3 regions of the Lacimicrobium alkaliphilum genome follow, and region 1 is predicted to be linked to each of the others. Evidence: predicted binding sites of a transcription regulator. Region 1 holds the regulator's gene; each other region holds the start of a gene.
What was found. The regulator LexA, encoded in region 1, represses DNA repair genes until DNA is damaged. The targets are predictions, from matches to a motif close to TACTGTATNNNNATACAGTA.
Positions count from the first base shown of each region.

Region 1 (6,155 bases):
ACTCCGGCGCATCAATACCGGTAATAGTACAAAGGTGTTCTGCCAGTTGGCGGCTTTGCTTCTCCAGTTCTGAGCGGCTCAATGCCTGCTGGCGCTCGAGTACATTCAACATCATGGCATATCGCTGTAGTGTGGGTTGCATGGTGCGGTTCAGAATAGCCAGCGTACCAAAACCACTGCCGGTATGCTCAGTAGCTACCAGTTTCCGGCCCTGTTGGCGGATAAGACCGAGGCTTTTCATGTTTGTTATCAGTACTTCAACATATTCTTCAGCCTGCTGGGCTGACAGATAGATAAACAGTTCTTTACTCAACAGCGGATACAACCGCTCTACAATGGCAAGAATCTGCTTTTTCTCTGCACCATGACCGGCAATACAGGACGCCACCAGACCGGGCAGGGCAAACAGATGCAAAATATTATTGCGATAGTAAGTCTGGGTCACAGCGGAGCGCTCATCCAGTGCAATAATCCGGCCGAAACTATCCTCCTGTACCTGCAGTTTATTCAGTGCCAATGTGTTTTGTAACATTTCGGCACCGCTGATCTGCGGTATGACGCAGAGTTTACTGAACGGCGCGTCTCTGAGCAGTTGTAAAAGGTGATCGAGATTGGCGGTCAGTTCAGACTCTGAAGCCGTATGATTTTTGCTCGCCAGCAGACTCAGTGAAACCAGTGACATCCCGCTCACCGAAGCCGCCTGATTAATGCGGCACATCACCTGATTGGCCAGGTGATTGACGGTTGGGGTCAGCCACGAAGGTTTTTTATCCTGAATGTCCTGCATATCTTTGCGCCAGTCGGGTACCTGATTATCCAGATATTGATTCAGGGATATGGGCTCACCGAAACTCAAAAAGCCATGACCATAGTTTTTCAGTTTCTTAATTGCCGAGAAAACCTGCAAAAAAGACTCCTTTTGCTTCTTCTTGCCCTTGAGTTCGTTCAGATAACTACCCAGCTCCATCACATTCTCATAACCCAGGTACACCGGCACAATACTGACCGGGCGTTTTACGCCTTTAAGCATGGCCTGCAGGGTCATCGCCAGCATGCCTGTTTTGGGTGGTAACAGGCGCCCGGTGCGGCTGCGCCCCCCCTCAGGATAATATTTCACCGGATATCCCCGCTCAAAAAGCAGTTCAAGATATTCCCTGAATACGGCGGTATAGAGCTTATTACCGGCAAAGCTGCGGCGCAGGAAAAATGCTCCCCCGCGTCTGAAGATGCCTCCTACAGGCCAGAAGTTAAGGTTAATGCCTGCGGCGATATGAGGAGTGGCCAATCCTTCGTGGTAAATGACATAGGTCAGCAAAAGATAATCCATATGACTGCGGTGACAGGGAACATAAATGATCTCATGGCCTTTTTGTGCCAGCTCGCGCACTTTGGCTGCATGACTGACTTCGATACCGTTATAGATCTTATTCCAGACCCGGGTCAGCAGCCTGTCACCAAAGCGAATAATCCCTTCGCGATAATCGGCCGCGATTTCCTTTAAATATCCGGCTGCTCTGTCTCTGGCTTGCTGCGGGGAGAGTTTTTTACTCTGTTGCTCTTCGGCAATAGCCTGTTTGACAGCTTTGGCTCCCAGCACTGCATTCCGTAACTGGTGTTTGTCTATACTGGTGGGACCCGTCATGGATTGTATTTTTCGGTAAAAGTGAGTCCTTGCTACCCGTATAAGCTTATGCGCTATAGAGGAAGGGCCCCCTGTCTCCTGTACCACTCGTTGCGAGGAAACCGCCCGGCTGAAGCAGACAAAATTATCGCGGCCGAGAAACAGCACAATAAATAACTTGCGTAGCCAGCTTGGTGAGGCCCTGTCGGCAAGCAAATCTGACCAGCCCGGCTTGGATTTTTCCGGAGCCCTTCCCCAGAACACCGATACCGGCAGAATCTGCACATCCATCTCAGCATGGGCCTGTTGCAATGCGAGTATGCGCTCGAATTGCTGATGCACATCTGTGCTGCGAACCCGACGACTGATTAATCCCTGAGGTTGTTCGAGATAAAGGCAAGCCGGGCTTGTTTCAGCTCCAAGTCGAATATCCTCTGTCGGATCCGGCAAACCTGACTGTCTGCTTGCCTGTTGCAGTGCGAGCAGATCTGTGGCCGAGTGCGTGTGTAGCAGATAAATGATGGGCTTATGGGGATCGATCCCCAATTCCTCAAACAGATTGGCTGGAATGACTTTTGTTGATACCAGCAATCTGGTGGGCAGGCTGATCATGGTCAGCAGTAACCTTTGCAACCAGTGCATCAGGGTAATTCCTCTGGGAAAATCAATGGGCATAAAATTGGCGAAAGCATAGCATGCCGGTAAAAACTTGTCCCAGGCGGGATACACCAGACTTGCACAGACAAAATAACTGGATATACTGACAGTTAAACTGTATGGAAAAACAGGCTTATGCGCGCATTAACACCCAGACAAGAAGAAGTACTGCAGCTTATTAAAGACACCATGGTGCATACCGGGATGCCGCCAACCCGGGCGGAAATCGCCAGAACACTGGGGTTTCGCTCTGCCAATGCGGCCGAGGAGCATTTAAAAGCCCTTGCCCGCAAGGGTGTGATAGAAATATTGCCGGGCACATCCCGGGGCATCCGTCTGAATATGCCCCTGGATGAGCAGATAGCAGACGAAGGTCTGCCTCTGATTGGCCGGGTCGCAGCCGGTGAGCCGATTCTGGCGCAGGAAAATATTGAAACCCATTATCAGGTAGCGCCAGAGCTGTTTAAGCCAAGGGCAGATTATTTGTTGCGGGTGCAGGGCATGAGTATGAAAGACATCGGTATCCTCGATGGTGACTTGCTTGCCGTGCACAAGACACTGGATGTGCACAATGGCCAGGTAGTGGTAGCCAGGGTGGACGATGAGGTCACCGTCAAGCGTCTTGAACGCCGTGGTCGCAGCGAAATTTTACTGCATGCAGAGAATCAGGATTTTGCGCCGATCAAAGTTGATTTGGCCTCTCAACCCTTCACTATTGAGGGAATTGGGGTAGGGATAATCCGCAACGCCGACTGGTTGTAAATCACGCATTTATAGCCCTTTGTTGGTGCAGTTTCCTTTCATGCAGTGCTTTGTATCAAGTCTTATCATCAAATATTAAGCAAATTAATAAGTTAGCCCTCAGGGGCTAACACATCTGTATCGCCTAAATGTTGAGCGGTTGATTGACTCAGGTGCAGAAAAGGCTGGACTCGACCCCCCTGGTTGAGTAATTCTTATACACCGCAACAAAATTATAACAATGACATGACATCATTTTTATATTTGGTGCTTTGTCACTGCCCGATGCAACCACATTAGGTTGCGTTGGGCTGAGTTCATTTCTGACAGAGGAGACGTCACGTGGGCAAAGGTGTCTTGACCGCGATCTGTGCGACTTTAGTGAGCAGTGTCGCTGTCGCTGAACGTTCCGATATAAACCTCAGACAAGGGGTTACGGACATCAGCGAGCAGGTATATGGCCTGCATATGACGATTTTTTATATCTGTGTGATTATCGGCGTGCTGGTCTTCGGAGCCATGTTGTATGCGATGATCTTTCATCGTAAATCCAAAGGTGCCAAACCTGCCAACTTTCACGAGAGCGTTAAAGTTGAGGTGGCCTGGACTATAGTGCCATTCCTGATTCTTGTGGGTATGGCGGTGCCGGCAGCCAAAACACTGATTGCCATGGAGGATACCACGGAAGCTGATGTGACAGTGCTGGTGACCGGCTCTCAATGGAAATGGCATTACAAGTATATGGATCATGAAGTCGACTTCTATTCTCTGATGGCGACGCAGCAGGAACAGATCGCCAATAAATTTGATAAAGGCGAGAATTATCTGCTTGAAGTGGACAAACCTCTGGTTATTCCCACGGGCCAGAAAGTGCGATTCCTGATTACCTCTGATGACGTGATTCACTCCTGGTGGGTACCGGATTTTGCGGTCAAAAAAGACGCCAATCCGGGCTTTATCAACGAAGCCTGGACCCGGGTCAATGAGCCGGGCATCTATCGGGGGCAGTGTGCCGAGTTGTGTGGTAAAGACCACGGCTTTATGCCGGTAGTGGTGGTGGCCAAAGAGCCTGCGGAATATCAGAGCTGGTTGGCAGAGCAGGAAGCCAAACAACTCAAGGCTAAAGAGGAAGAGCAGAAGTTGCTGGCCATGAACATGGAGATGGACGAGCTGATGGACGTGGGCAAACAGGTTTATCAGTCTGCCTGTGCTGCCTGTCATATGCCTAATGGTGAAGGTCTTCCCGGTGTTTTCCCTGCGCTTAAGGGCAGCGATATTGCAATCAATGACATGCAAAAACATATTGATGTGGTGGTCAACGGTGTGCCAGGTACTGCAATGCAGGCCTTTGGCAAGCAGCTGAGTCTTAAAGAGCTGGCAGCTGTTATCACTTATGAACGTAACGCCTGGGGTAATGACACCGGAGAAACGGTTCAGGCTAAAGACGTTAACGCATTAATCACTGGCAATTAGGAGGATTATGATGAGTAGTGTTGCAGACGATCTTCATCATGACGAGCATCATGACCACAAGCCAGCGGGGATAATGCGTTGGCTGCTGACCACTAACCATAAAGATATAGGTACCTTATATCTGTGGTTCGCCTTTATCATGTTTTTGGTTGGCGGTGCCATGGCAATGGTGATCCGCGCCGAGCTGTTTCAGCCTGGTTTGCAGATTGTTGAGCCGAATTTCTTCAATCAGATGACCACAGTACATGGTCTGATCATGGTATTCGGCGCCGTTATGCCGGCCTTTACCGGCCTGGCAAACTGGATGGTGCCGCTGATGATTGGTGCACCGGACATGGCGTTGCCAAGGATGAATAACTGGAGCTTCTGGATCCTGCCGGGCGCTTTTCTGATCCTGCTGGCTTCGTTGTTCCTTGAGGGTGGCGGTCCCAATTTTGGCTGGACCTTCTATGCGCCTTTGTCCACCACTTTCAGTAATGACAGTACCGCATTATTTGTATTCTCCGTGCATATCATGGGTATCTCTTCGATCATGGGTGCCATTAACGTGATTGTGACCATTTTCAATATGCGCGCACCAGGTATGACCTGGATGAAAATGCCGATGTTTGTGTGGACCTGGCTGATTACGGCATTTCTGCTGATTGCAGTCATGCCGGTGTTGGCGGGAGCGGTGACCATGGTACTGACCGACAAATATTTCGGTACCAGCTTCTTCGATGCCGCCGGGGGCGGTGATCCGGTCTTATTCCAGCATATCTTCTGGTTCTTCGGTCACCCTGAAGTGTACATTATGATTTTGCCAGCCTTTGGGATTATCTCGCATATCGTGCCGACCTTTTCCCGTAAGAAGTTGTTCGGCTACTCATCCATGGTGTATGCCACGGCCTCTATCGCGCTGTTGTCCTTTATCGTGTGGGCCCACCACATGTTTACCACTGGCATGCCGTTGTTTGCAGAAATGTTCTTTATGTTTGCGACCATGCTGATCTCTGTACCCACAGGGGTGAAAGTCTTTAACTGGGTAGCCACCATGTGGCGGGGATCTATCAGTTATGAAATGCCGATGATGTTTGCCCTGGCCTTTATCGTACTGTTTACCATTGGCGGCTTTTCCGGGTTGATGCTGGCTATCACACCGGTGGACTTCCAGTACCACGATACCTATTTTGTGGTGGCCCACTTCCATTATGTGCTGGTGACAGGTGCGGTATTCTCTATTATGGCCGCGGTGTATTACTGGCTGCCGAAGTGGTGTGGCAAGATGTATGACGAAACCCTGGCCAAGTGGCACTTCTGGTGCTCGATGATATCGGTCAACCTGTTGTTCTTCCCCATGCACTTTGTTGGTCTTGCCGGTATGCCTCGCCGTATCCCGGACTATGCCCTGCAATTTGCGGATTTCAACAAGTGGATCAGTATCGGTGGTTTCGCCTTCGGACTGTCACAGCTGATTTTCCTGGCGCTGGTTATCAAAGCCAGTCGCAAGCAGGGAGAGCCCGCCACAGCCCAGGTATGGGAAGGCGCGGAAGGATTGGAATGGGAAGTGCCCTCACCGGCCCCTTACCATACCTTCGAAACACCTCCTGAGGTGAAATAAGATCATGGCACAGCAGTCGCAAAACAATAACCGGATGGTGGTCAAGCTGGTGGCCATCGTCAT
Region 1 covers NZ_CP013650.1:4,191,436-4,197,590, reverse strand. The annotation lists gene plsB (glycerol-3-phosphate 1-O-acyltransferase PlsB) at 1-2,263, opposite strand, end outside; gene lexA (transcriptional repressor LexA) at 2,414-3,040, shown strand; gene coxB (cytochrome c oxidase subunit II) at 3,386-4,492, shown strand; gene ctaD (cytochrome c oxidase subunit I) at 4,503-6,092, shown strand; gene AT746_RS18675 (cytochrome c oxidase assembly protein) at 6,097-6,155, shown strand, end outside.

Region 2 (6,155 bases), 1.9 Mb from region 1:
CCTGTGCTTCCTTAAACTTTTCCTCTAATGCCTTATCGCCCTGATTACGGTCAGGGTGATATTTCATCGCCAGGCGTTTATAGGCCTTTTTAATATCACGCTCCGAGGCATCTCTGGATACCCCTAACGCTTCGTAATAGTCTCGCTTCGACATATTGCTTGCTCGCCTCCGAATACAAACTCGGGCGCAAAAGGAGTTATCCTCTGCGCCCGACGTTATCGGCAATCACAATGTGACCGCATCGATCACTTAAGAGGACTTTTTATCGTCGTCTTTCACTTCTTCAAACTCGGCGTCCACCACATCGTCATCCGCCTTGGCTGAAGATGACTGGGCATCACCGCCTGCTGCACCTTCAGCTCCCTCCGCTGCGGCCTTGGCCTGAGCAACTTCCATCAGTTTGGCAGAGGCCTGGATCAGCTCCTGAGTCTTGGCTTCAATCTCAGACTTGTCGTCGCTCTTGATTGCCGCTTCCAGTGCTGAGACAGCGGTTTCGATCTGAGTCTTATCTTCCTCACTCAGCGCATCGCCGGCCTCTTCAACCTGCTTACGGGTGGAATGTACCAGTCCGTCAGCCTGGTTACGGGCCTGCACCAGTTCCTCAAACTTCTTATCCGCTTCGGCGTTCGCTTCGGCGTCCTGTACCATTTGATTCACTTCATCTTCAGACAGACCGCTTGAAGCCTGGATAGTGATCTTCTGCTCTTTGCCGGTGTCTTTATCCTTAGCCGACACATGCAGGATGCCGTCAGCATCAAGATCGAAGGTCACTTCAATCTGTGGTGCACCACGCATCGCCGGGCGGATACCCTCAAGGTTGAATTGCCCCAGTGACTTGTTACCGGCAGCCTGTTTACGTTCACCCTGCATAACATGCACAGTAACCGCAGACTGGTTGTCTTCTGCTGTTGAGAACACCTGCGACTTCTTGGTCGGAATAGTGGTGTTTTTCTCAATCAGCTTGGTCATTACACCGCCCATGGTTTCAATACCCAGAGACAGTGGCGTAACGTCGAGCAAGAGTACGTCTTTGACATCACCGGCCAGTACCCCCCCCTGAATCGCCGCACCTACTGCTACGGCTTCATCGGGGTTAACATCTCTGCGCGGCTCTTTGCCAAAGAATTCCGTTACATATTTTTGCACCAGTGGCATACGGGTCTGGCCGCCAACCATGATGATGTCGTTAATGTCTGACACAGACAGGTCTGCATCGGCCAGAGCCTGCTTAACCGGCCCTAAGGACTCTTTCACCATATCTTCAACCAGTGATTCGAGCTTGGCACGGGTCACTTTGATCGTCAGGTGTTTAGGACCTGACGCGTCAGCGGTAATATAAGGCAGATTGACTTCTGTCTGCTGTGCAGAAGACAGTTCAATCTTGGCTTTTTCTGCCGCTTCTTTGAGTCGCTGCATGGCAAGCGGATCTTTACGCAGATCCATACCCTGATCTTTCTTGAACTCATCGACCAGATAGGTGATCAGACGGTTATCAAAGTCTTCACCACCTAAGTGGGTGTCACCGTTGGTGGCAAGTACTTCGAAGGTGTGCTCGCCTTCCACTTCATCAATTTCGATAATGGAAATATCAAAGGTACCACCACCGAGGTCATAAACGGCAACCACGTTGTCGCCTTTTTTCTTGTCCATGCCATAAGCAAGGGCAGCGGCTGTGGGTTCGTTGATGATACGTTTTACTTCCAGACCGGCGATACGTCCGGCATCTTTTGTGGCCTGACGCTGAGAATCGTTAAAGTAGGCCGGTACGGTAATCACCGCAGCCGTCACTTCTTCACCGAGGTAATCCTCTGCGGTCTTTTTCATCTTTTTCAGCACTTCGGCAGAAACCTGCGGCGGCGCCATCTTCTTGTCGTTCACTTCAATCCAGGCATCACCGTTATCTGCTTTGATAATACCGAAGGGCATGATATCGATATCACGCTGCACTTCTTTATCTTCCCAGCGACGGCCAATCAAACGCTTGATGGCAAACAGGGTGTTTTTTGGATTCGTTACCGCCTGACGTTTGGCAGGCTGGCCGACAAGCGTTTCACCGTCTTTGGTGAAAGCAATAATTGAGGGGGTGGTACGATCCCCTTCTGCATTTTCAATAACACGAGGTTTGTCACCGTCAAGAACGGCAACACATGAGTTCGTTGTACCTAAGTCAATACCAATGATTCTGCCCATTAGTCCACTCCAAAATATTCGTTAATACCAGTTGCTACTTTTGTGGGGATGCCAGTGCTTGTTTTCAATAACAAGGGCAAAAAAATCCCCAGTAAATTTGTGTCTATTGTTTAACCTGGATTCTGCAGTTGCGTGCGAGACGAGAGTGCATCTATCTGATTTGGATGGCGTAATGAAAAAATCCGTGGTCACCTTATTGGTGATGAGGCATTTTTTCATATAGCCAGCCGAATCAAGGAGATGTGCTATCGTCCGTGTGTCAACTGCCGAATTCAGGTTTATGCTTCGGTATCCACACCACCTTCGGGGGCGCGGGATACCATCACCATGGCCGGACGTAACAAACGGCCGTTAAGCTGATAGCCTTTTTGCATGACAGCGATAACAGAATTCGGCTCCACCTCGGCGCTTTCCTGCATCGACATCGCCTGATGCAGGTCCGGATTAAAGCTCTCACCCTGCGGGTCAATCACCTGGATACCGAATTTCTCGATGGTGGAGATAAATGACTTGTGCGTCAGCTCCACCCCTTCAATTAAAGGTTTCACCGCCTCATTGCTGGCATCGGCCACCTGCAGCGCGCGCTCCAGATTATCCACTACTGTCAGCAGCTCACCGGCAAAACGCTCCAGCGCAAACTTTCTGGCCTTATCGATTTCGGCTTCTGCCCGTTTACGGGCATTTTCCATATCCGCTCTGGCCCTGAGCACAGAATCTTTCTGATCCCTGATGGTGTTTTCTGCGTTCTCCAGCGCCTGTTCCAGCTCTGCAATTCGCTGCTGCTCAGGACTGAGCTTCTGCTCTTCCTCTGCAGCCTGCTCTGCCGGGTTGTCCTGCTTGATTTCAGTTTCCGGCTGCTGCTCGTCTTGTTGTGGCTGCTGCTCGTTGCTCATTCGGCTCTCCGTCTAACTAAGTCTGTAATTCAGGTTGCAGCAGTAAATGGGGTTGGTTTGCGACGATTCAAGGTTTTTTTTACGACTTGCTGACTATTGCATTATTTGCCGCGACAGTTACCCTCTTTGGCATTAGGATAAAAGACAAATTGTTTTCCAACCGGAAACAGGCCATTGCCATGCAAGAGCGCTTTAAAACCATAGGCTTGATCGGTAAACCCAATCATCAGGGAGCCAATGAAAGCCTGAGGGCGATATACGACTATCTCACCAGCCACCAGTTCAGGGTATTAGTGGAACAGCGGGTGGCATTGGAGCTGGATCAGGATGGTGCCGAGGTCATGGATTTGGTCAGTATTGGCAAACAGGCCGATCTGGCCATAGTGGTGGGCGGTGACGGTAATATGCTGGGTGCTGCCAGGGTGTTGTCCCGTTTTAATGTGGGCGTGGTGGGCGTTAACCGGGGCAATCTGGGATTTTTAACCGATATCCATCCGGATAATATTGAAACCCAGTTAGACGATATTTTTGCCGGGAACTACGTCACCGAACAACGTTTTTTGCTGGAAGTGGAAGTGTATCGCCATGATCAGCTTAAAAGCAGTAATGCGGCGGTTAACGAGGCCGTTGTGCACCACAGCGAAGTAGCCCATATGATGGAGTTTGAGGTGCATGTGGATGAACAGTTTGTCTTCAGCCAACGCTCTGACGGCCTGATTATCGCCACGCCTACCGGCTCCACTGCCTATTCCCTCTCTGGCGGCGGCCCTATACTGATGCCTAACCTTGATGCCCTGACCCTGGTGCCAATGTTTCCCCATACCCTCAGCAGCCGGCCCATTGTGCTGGATGCCAACAGTGAAATACGACTGGTGATCTCTCAGGACAACACCGAAACCCTGCAGGTAAGTTGTGATGGCCATGTGGTATTGAGCGTGCTGCCTGGCGATGAGATCCGGATCCGCAAAAATCCCTATACCCTGCGCCTTATCCACCCTAAAAGTTATAACTATTTCAGCGTGCTGCGTGCCAAGCTTGGCTGGGGCAGCAAACTGTATTAGTGAGGAGAGGGGTGAGGTGCGAGGAGTCAGGTGTTCGGGGTGAGGAAAAATTTTAATCAGATGCTGGACAGGAATATTTAACTGTATATAGTTACAGTTAACTGTATAGGTAAACAGGGGTTCAGGATGCTGGTACAACTTTCTATTCGACATTTTGCTATCGTTCAGTCTCTCGACATTGAGTTCGCACAGGGCATGACAGCCGTTACCGGCGAGACCGGCGCCGGTAAATCTATAGCCATTGATGCCCTCGGGCTGTGTTTAGGCGACAGAGCCGAAGCGTCAATGGTCCGAAAAGGCGCAAAAAAAGCCGAGATCACGGCCAGCTTCACTCTGGATGATTTACCTTCGGCCAGGCGCTGGCTCAGTGAACAGGACATGGACACCGAGGAATGTATCATCCGCCGCGTGATCTCCGCCGAAGGGCGCTCTAAAGCCTACATCAACGGTATCCCCGCCTCACTGCAACAACTTAAGGTGCTGGGTAACCTGTTGATCAGCATTCATGGTCAGCATGCCCATCAGCAACTGCTCAAGGCTGATAATCAGCGCCGCATTGTGGATGATTTTGCCGCTCATCAACCGCTGCAGGAAAAGGTCCGACAGGCCTTTGAACAGTTGCAAAAAAGTAAGCAGGACTATCAGGCCTTGCTGCAAAACCGGGAGCATCGCGAAGCACGCCGTCAGCTACTTGAATATCAGGTACAGGAACTCAATGACTTTGCCATCGAGGAAGAAGAGTTTGCCAGCCTGGAGAAAGAGCACAAACGCCTCAGCCACAGCCAGAGTTTGCTTGAGCAGTCACAACTGAGTTTTCACCAGCTATACGATGACGATGAAATCAATGCCCTGTCTCTGATTCAGCATGCGGTAGACAGGTTGTCTGAGTTGCAGGAGCAGGATGCCAGCCTGGTACCTATTATCGAGCTGCTTTCTGAGGCCAGTATTCAGATAGACGAAGCGGCCGTGCAACTGCGCGACTATGTGGAAGGGCTGGAAATCGATCCACTGCGGATGCAACAGGTAGAAGAGCGCTTTTCCAAGGCTATGGAACTGGCCCGTAAGCATCAGGTGGTGCCGGAAAATCTGTATCAGCACCATCAGCAGTTATTGCAGGAATACCAGCAATTACAGCAGGATGATGACCGCCTTGAACAGCTGGCTGACAAGCTCGACGTACTCAGACAGGATTATGTTCAGCAGGCACAGGCACTGAGCCAGTCCAGACAACAGGCCGGTAATAAACTGGCCGCTGAGATTGAACAGCGTATCCGTAAAATGAACATGGCCCAGGCCTGTGTCGAGGTGGAAGTGGAATTCGACCCCAGTGCCACCATCAGCCGCCACGGACTGGATCAAATTCACTTACTGGTTGCCACTAACCCGGGGCAGCCACCAGAGGTGCTGGAAAAAGTGGCCTCCGGGGGTGAATTATCCCGTATTGGCCTGGCGGTACAGGTGATCACCAGCCACCAGGTGCCCACCCTGATATTTGATGAAGTCGATTCCGGCATCAGCGGCCCTACCGCTTCTGTTGTCGGCCAGTTGCTGCGTAAGCTCGGTGAAAAGGCCCAGGTGCTTTGTGTGACCCATCTGCCGCAGGTGGCAGCCAGTGCTCACAATCAGATGCTGGTGACTAAATTCAGTGACGGCAGTACCACAGAGACCCATATGCAGGCACTGGAGCAGGAACAAAGAGTGGAAGAGCTGGCCCGTTTGTTAACCGGCGATAAGCTCACCCCAACTGCTCTGGCCAATGCCAGGGAACTTCTCGCAGGTTAAGCGCTCTTAAACGGCGCCCCGGCTGTATGAAAAATAAATCTGTCGGGGCTTTATGTTTTATCCCGGCGATCTGGCGTAGACAGTTTCCCGGCAAAAAGTTAGGATGCAGCCACTCAGTGAAGACCGAATTACTATGACCTATAAAAAACTCTTAATCAGCCTCGTCCTTATCTTCAGCCTGCAAGCCTGTCAGAGCTGGATTTACCGTATTGATATTCCCCAGGGTAA
Region 2 covers NZ_CP013650.1:1,702,553-1,708,707, reverse strand. The annotation lists gene dnaJ (molecular chaperone DnaJ) at 1-154, opposite strand, end outside; gene dnaK (molecular chaperone DnaK) at 251-2,191, opposite strand; gene grpE (nucleotide exchange factor GrpE) at 2,470-3,084, opposite strand; gene nadK (NAD(+) kinase) at 3,264-4,145, shown strand; gene recN (DNA repair protein RecN) at 4,272-5,927, shown strand; gene AT746_RS07790 (outer membrane protein assembly factor BamE) at 6,061-6,155, shown strand, end outside.
Region 2: a site for LexA is predicted at 4,225-4,244, ahead of recN (DNA repair protein RecN). Genes of this name have one in related genera too.

Region 3 (6,155 bases), 1.2 Mb from region 1:
CTATCTTTGCGCTGTCTGGCTGTGCCAGCAGCCCGCCCAAAGACAGTAGTAATATCTGTGAAATCTTCTTCGAGAAGCGTGACTGGTATGATGCCGCCACCGATATGAATGAGAAATGGGGGGTGCCCATTCATGTACCCATGGCGATGATGTACCAGGAAAGTTCGTTTCAACATGATGCGCTACCGCCAAGAGATTACATTTTATTTGGTTTAATTCCCTGGGGACGGGTAAGCTCAGCCTATGGTTATTCTCAGGCCAAGACCATTACCTGGAAAGATTATGTCAGGGAAACCGGCAACAGCTGGTCTTCACGTACCAATTTTGATGATGCCATGGATTTTATGGGCTGGTTTATCAGTAAATCCCATCAGATTAATGGTGTTTCCAAGTGGGATGCCTATGCCCAGTATCTGAATTATCACGAAGGCTGGGGCGGCTATCAGCGTAAAAGTTATAACCGCAAACCTTGGCTGAAGAAAGTTGCCGGTACGGTCAAAGAACGTTCTTACCGCTATGCCACCCAGCTTAAAACCTGCAAAGAAGATCTCGACCGCAGCTGGCTCTGGCGGTTGTTTTTTGGGTAGTTTGACCACCAACACTCTATTGTTACAAAAAGCTGTTATTCACCACAGAGGCACAGAGAACACAGAGACGTAGAGGGGGATAAAGCCGTTAATACCTCCGCGCCTTTGCGGCTTGGCGAGAGAAAAACAGACCACGAACCACACTAAAGGCACGAACAAAAAGATGTTTTCACTGCTGAGTCGCGGTGAACATGGAGAAGTAAAGGGGATTGAACCGTTGATACCTCTGTGTTCTCTGTGCCTCCGTGGTTTTCTTTATCACCAACCACACGAAAAATTTTCAGTCGTAGCCTGGATAAAGCGAAGCGGAATCCGGGAATCAGTCAGAGCCATCCCGCAATCCGCTTCGCTCCTTGCAGGCTACCTCGGTTGAGAGGTTAAATGAGTAATCCTTTCTTCCTCTGCGTACTCTGCGACTCCGCGGTGAATTTATCATCATCAAAGGCCACTGGATGCCCGATAACGGCATTCGGGCATGACTGACGGTCGTTTCTGTGTATTTGACTGAACCATCTACTTACGCAAGGCTTTAAGTTTATACAGCGCCTCCAGGGCTTGTCTGGGGCTGAGTTCATCGGGGTTAAGCTGATCCACAGCGATAGCCAGCGGATCTTCCATTTGCGCAAAATTAAGCTGGGCCGGCGCGGCCACTTCTGAGGCCACCACCTCTTTGCGGTTATTCAGCTGTTCCAGCTCCTGCAGTTTGACCCGGGCAGCCTGGATCACCGCTTTGGGTACCCCGGCCAGTTGCGCCACCTGCAAACCATAACTGCGATCGGCAGCTCCTTCCTGCACCGCATGCATAAAGCTGATGCCTTCATCGTATTCCACCGCATCCAGATGCACATTGGTCAGTTTTTCAAGCTGTGATGCCAGTTGGGTCAGCTCAAAATAATGGGTGGCAAACAGTGTAAAGGCGCTGATGCGCTCGGCCAGATAACAGGCGGTGGCCCATGCCAGCGATAAGCCATCATAGGTACTGGTGCCGCGGCCAATCTCATCCATCAAGACCAGACTATTGGCGGTGGCGTTGTTAAGAATATTGGCGGTTTCGGTCATCTCCACCATAAAAGTGGAGCGGCCGGAGGCCAGATCATCGGAGGCGCCGATACGGGTGAAGATCCTGTCGATAGGCCCGATGCAGGCGTTTTCCGCAGGCACATAACTGCCGATACAGGCCATCAGCACAATCAGTGCACTCTGGCGCATATAGGTGGATTTACCGCCCATATTCGGCCCGGTAATAATCAGCATGCGTCGCTCCTCGCTCATGGCCAGCGGGTTGGCAATAAAGGGCTCATTCATGACCTGTTCCACCACCGGGTGGCGACCACGGTCATAACTCAGGCCGCTGTCTGAGCTGAATTCGGGGCGATGGTAATCCAGAGTGGCGGCGCGCTCGGCCAGATTTGCCAGAACGTCGAGTTCTGCCAGCGCCGCGCCGGCTCGCTGTAGCACGGATAAATGGGGCAGCAGCAGATCAAATAACTCTTCATACAGGCGTTTTTCCAGCGCCAGCGCCCGACTCTGGCTGGTGAGCACCTTATCTTCATATTCCTTTAACTCGGGAATAATATAACGCTCATTGTTTTTCAGCGTCTGGCGGCGTACATATTCAGGCGGCACCTGTTCGGCATAACCGCGACTGATTTCAATATAATAGCCATGTACCCGGTTAAAGCCGACTTTCAGGGTTGGAATTTCGGTGCGGGCCTTTTCCCGTGCTTCCAGCTCGGCCAGATAATCGGTGGCACCTTTTGACAGGGCCCGAAGCTCATCCAGCTCGGCGTTATAGCCCGGCGCAATCACTCCGCCGTCACGGATCAGTACCGGCGGATTATCGACAATGGCCTGTTGTAACAACTCAAGCAGTTGCGGCATCGGCGGCATTGCTGTGGCCAGTTTATGCAGCGGCTGACAATCCAGTGTCCGGATAAAATCCTGCAACAAGGGTAGCTGGGCAAAGGCCTGGCGAAGACGGGCAAAATCTCTCGGTCTGGCGCTACGCAGGGCTAAACGCCCGAGCACCCGCTCAATATCGCCGACCTGCTTCAGGTAACTGCGCAGTTCTTCGAGGTCGGCGTCGATCAGACTGCCAATCATTTCCTGGCGCTGTTGTAAAATGGCGGTATCGGTCAATGGCCTGTGCAGCCAGCGCTGTAACAAGCGGCTGCCCATGGCAGTGCTGGTTTTATCCAGCACCGCAAATAAGGTGTTGTCGGTGCCGCCACCAAGGTTACGGGTCAGTTCCAGATTACGGCGGGTGGCCGCATCCATCTGCACAGTGTCACTGTTGGTTTCAAGGTTGATGGCACGAATATGGGGCAGGGAGGCGCGCTGGGTATCTTTAACATACTGCAATACGCAACCGGCAGCACATAGCCCCACTGTGGCGTCGACAACACCAAACCCATTTAGCTCTTTAGTGCCAAACTGCTGATTGAGCTGGGTGATGGCAGTTTGCAGATCAAACTCCCAGGCGGGCCTTCTGCGCAGACCCTTCTGGCTTTCAATCAGATTAGCCGCAGTAAAGTCCTCCGGGTAGAGCAGTTCGGCTGGCTGAGTGCGTTGTAACTCCGCCTGTAGCGCCTGTTCATCGGCCAGTTCGCATAAGCTGAAGCGGCCACTGGCCAGTTCTAAGGTGGCATAACCGAAAACAACCTGGCCATTGGCGTTCTTACTCTGACACACAGCAGAGAGCAGGTTATCGCGTTTTTCTTCCAGCAGCGCTTCATCGGTGACCGTGCCCGGTGTGACAATACGGGCGACCTTGCGCTCGACGGGCCCTTTGCTGGTGGCCGGATCGCCAATTTGTTCACAAATGGCCACCGACTGGCCCATTTTTACCAGCCGCGCCAGATAACCTTCTACGGCGTGGTAGGGCACACCGGCCATGGGAATGGGATCGCCGCCCGATTTGCCTCTGGCCGTCAGCGAGATATCTAACAGCTCGGCGGCCCGTTTGGCGTCATCGTAAAACAACTCATAAAAATCACCCATTCGGTAAAACAACAGAATGTTCGGGTGCTCAGCCTTGATGCGTAAATACTGTTGCATCATGGGGGTATGCTGCGAGATAGTTTGCTCGTTAAAGAGTCCGGCTTGCGTGACAAAATTATCAGAAGGCATAATGACGCTATTCTAATTGTTATAAGGAATGAAAAACATTGAATGAAACAACCCTGCAACTGGCCAGCGACCTCGGCCAGGCACTCAAAGAGAAAGGCTGGAGGCTGACCTGTGCAGAGTCCTGCACTGGTGGTGGCATAGGATACGCGATCACAAGCGTGTCTGGAAGTTCTGGCTGGTTCGAGCGTGGATTTATTACCTATTCCGATGAGGCCAAACAGGAACTGCTCGGCGTTGAAAAAAGCATGCTGATCGTGGAAGGGGCGGTATCAGCAACCGTCGCTGAACAGATGGCCACGGGGGCGCTGAAGGCCGCCGGGGCGGATTTGGCCATTGCCGTAAGTGGTATTGCCGGTCCCGATGGCGGCAGCCCGGAAAAACCTGTCGGCACGGTCTGGTTTGGTTTTGCCACCAGGGACAAAGCGATAAGTAAACATCAGCGCTTTGTGGGAGACCGGCTACAGATCCGTAGTCAAAGTATAGAATTTGCGCTTCAGCAGGCGCTGGAACTACTAAATACTTCGGCGGGCTGATAAAGGCATTCAGGGCCGCCATCAACGACGGTCATAAAAAACTTTACGGATAGCGCTTGTAACTGTATAACCATACAGTATAATTCAGTTTATCAGCCAATACGGTTTCCCCTGTTTTATAGCGGGGCCAGTTCAGGAGCAAAACAATGGACAGTAACAAAGAAAAAGCCCTCTCCGCTGCCTTAGGGCAAATAGAAAAGCAATTCGGTAAAGGCGCCATTATGCGTCTGGGTGATAACCAGGCACTGGATATCGACGCCGTTTCTACCGGCTCGTTGAGTGTGGATGTGGCGCTGGGCATCGGCGGCCTGCCTTTTGGCCGGGTAGTAGAGATTTACGGGCCGGAGTCTTCCGGTAAAACCACCCTGACGCTACAGGCGATTGCTGAGGCGCAGCGAATGGGCAAAACCTGCGCCTTTGTGGATGCAGAACATGCACTGGATCCGCTGTATGCCGCCAAAATAGGCGTCAATGTGGATGAACTGTTGGTATCACAGCCTGATACCGGTGAGCAGGCACTGGAGATCTGCGACATGCTGGTACGCTCCGGCGCCGTGGATGTGGTAGTGGTGGACTCAGTTGCAGCATTGACCCCTAAGGCCGAGATCGAAGGGGAAATGGGGGATTCGCACGTTGGTCTGCAGGCCCGCCTGATGTCTCAGGCATTGCGTAAGCTGACCGCCAATATCAAGCGTTCCAATACCCTGTGTATCTTTATCAACCAGATCCGTATGAAGATCGGTGTTATGTTTGGTAACCCTGAAACCACTACAGGTGGTAATGCGCTGAAATTCTACGCCTCTGTGCGCCTGGATATCCGCCGTATCGGCGCCATCAAAGAAGGTGACGAGGTGGTGGGCAATGAAACCCGGGTTAAAGTGGTGAAGAACAAAGTGGCGCCCCCCTTTAAACAGGCCGAATTCCAGATCCTTTACGGCCACGGCATCAGTAAAGAAGCCGAACTGATCGACCTGGGCGTAGCCAATAAGTTTGTCGAAAAAGCCGGTGCCTGGTACAGCTACAAAGGCGAACGCATCGGTCAGGGTAAAGCCAATTGCGTGCGTTTCTTAAAAGAAAAGCCGGAACTTGCCCAGGAGCTCGACAAGCTGCTGCGGGATAAACTGCTGCTGAAAAAAACCGTTAAGGACGAAGCGCCAGCGCTGGACGACGGTGCCAAAGACGAAGCCAAAGAGCTGCTGTAAATCTGATTCAGCTTAAGCTACAAATAAAAATGCCGGGTTTTGCCCGGCATTTCTGTCTCACCCTATCGGGGCCTGCATCCTTAGCGCTGAAATTCACCCTGAATTCGGCTAAAGAAACTGAATACTGCTATTTCGGTATCCACCCCTTAGCCAAGATCGCTACCGCCATTATCAGCAATATTATGGGGCCTTCTGTCCAGCCGGATAATCCGAGCAGCCACAGTGTCATGGTTTCCAGCAGTAAAAGTAGTAATGGCAGCAACCACAACGGCAATGGAGCCCGGTAATGGCCTAATATGGCCAGTGTCACAAGCAGACTGGGCAGCGGAAACAGCCCCGGCAACGACACCATGGCCGGTTCCATCATCAGTAACTGCCACAGAGGCCTGAGCATAAAAGCATAAACCAAGAGCAGTATAACCAGCACATTGATTGCTCTTTCAGGTTTTCTGAACAGCAGCAATAACATCAGCAGCCCCTGTAGCGCAAAAAACCAGGCCAGATAGTCTGCCGCCCAGTTGATCTGCCCGTAGTGCTGAAATGCATAACCCCAGGCCAGCCACCACCAACTAATCGCGCCATACCATGGCCCCAGCCAGGTAAACTTGTTGTATTTCAGGCTCAAAAACAGCAATCCACCTCCGAGCAAGGCAAGCCAATGCCACGGCCAGAGATTGCTGTTATAGGCCCGTTGCAGATGCTTA
Region 3 covers NZ_CP013650.1:3,017,927-3,024,081, reverse strand. The annotation lists gene AT746_RS13700 (hypothetical protein) at 1-587, shown strand, start outside; gene mutS (DNA mismatch repair protein MutS) at 1,101-3,716, opposite strand; gene pncC (nicotinamide-nucleotide amidase) at 3,755-4,249, shown strand; gene recA (recombinase RecA) at 4,396-5,451, shown strand; gene AT746_RS13680 (hypothetical protein) at 5,579-6,155, opposite strand, start outside.
Region 3: a site for LexA is predicted at 4,310-4,329, ahead of recA (recombinase RecA). Genes of this name have one in related genera too.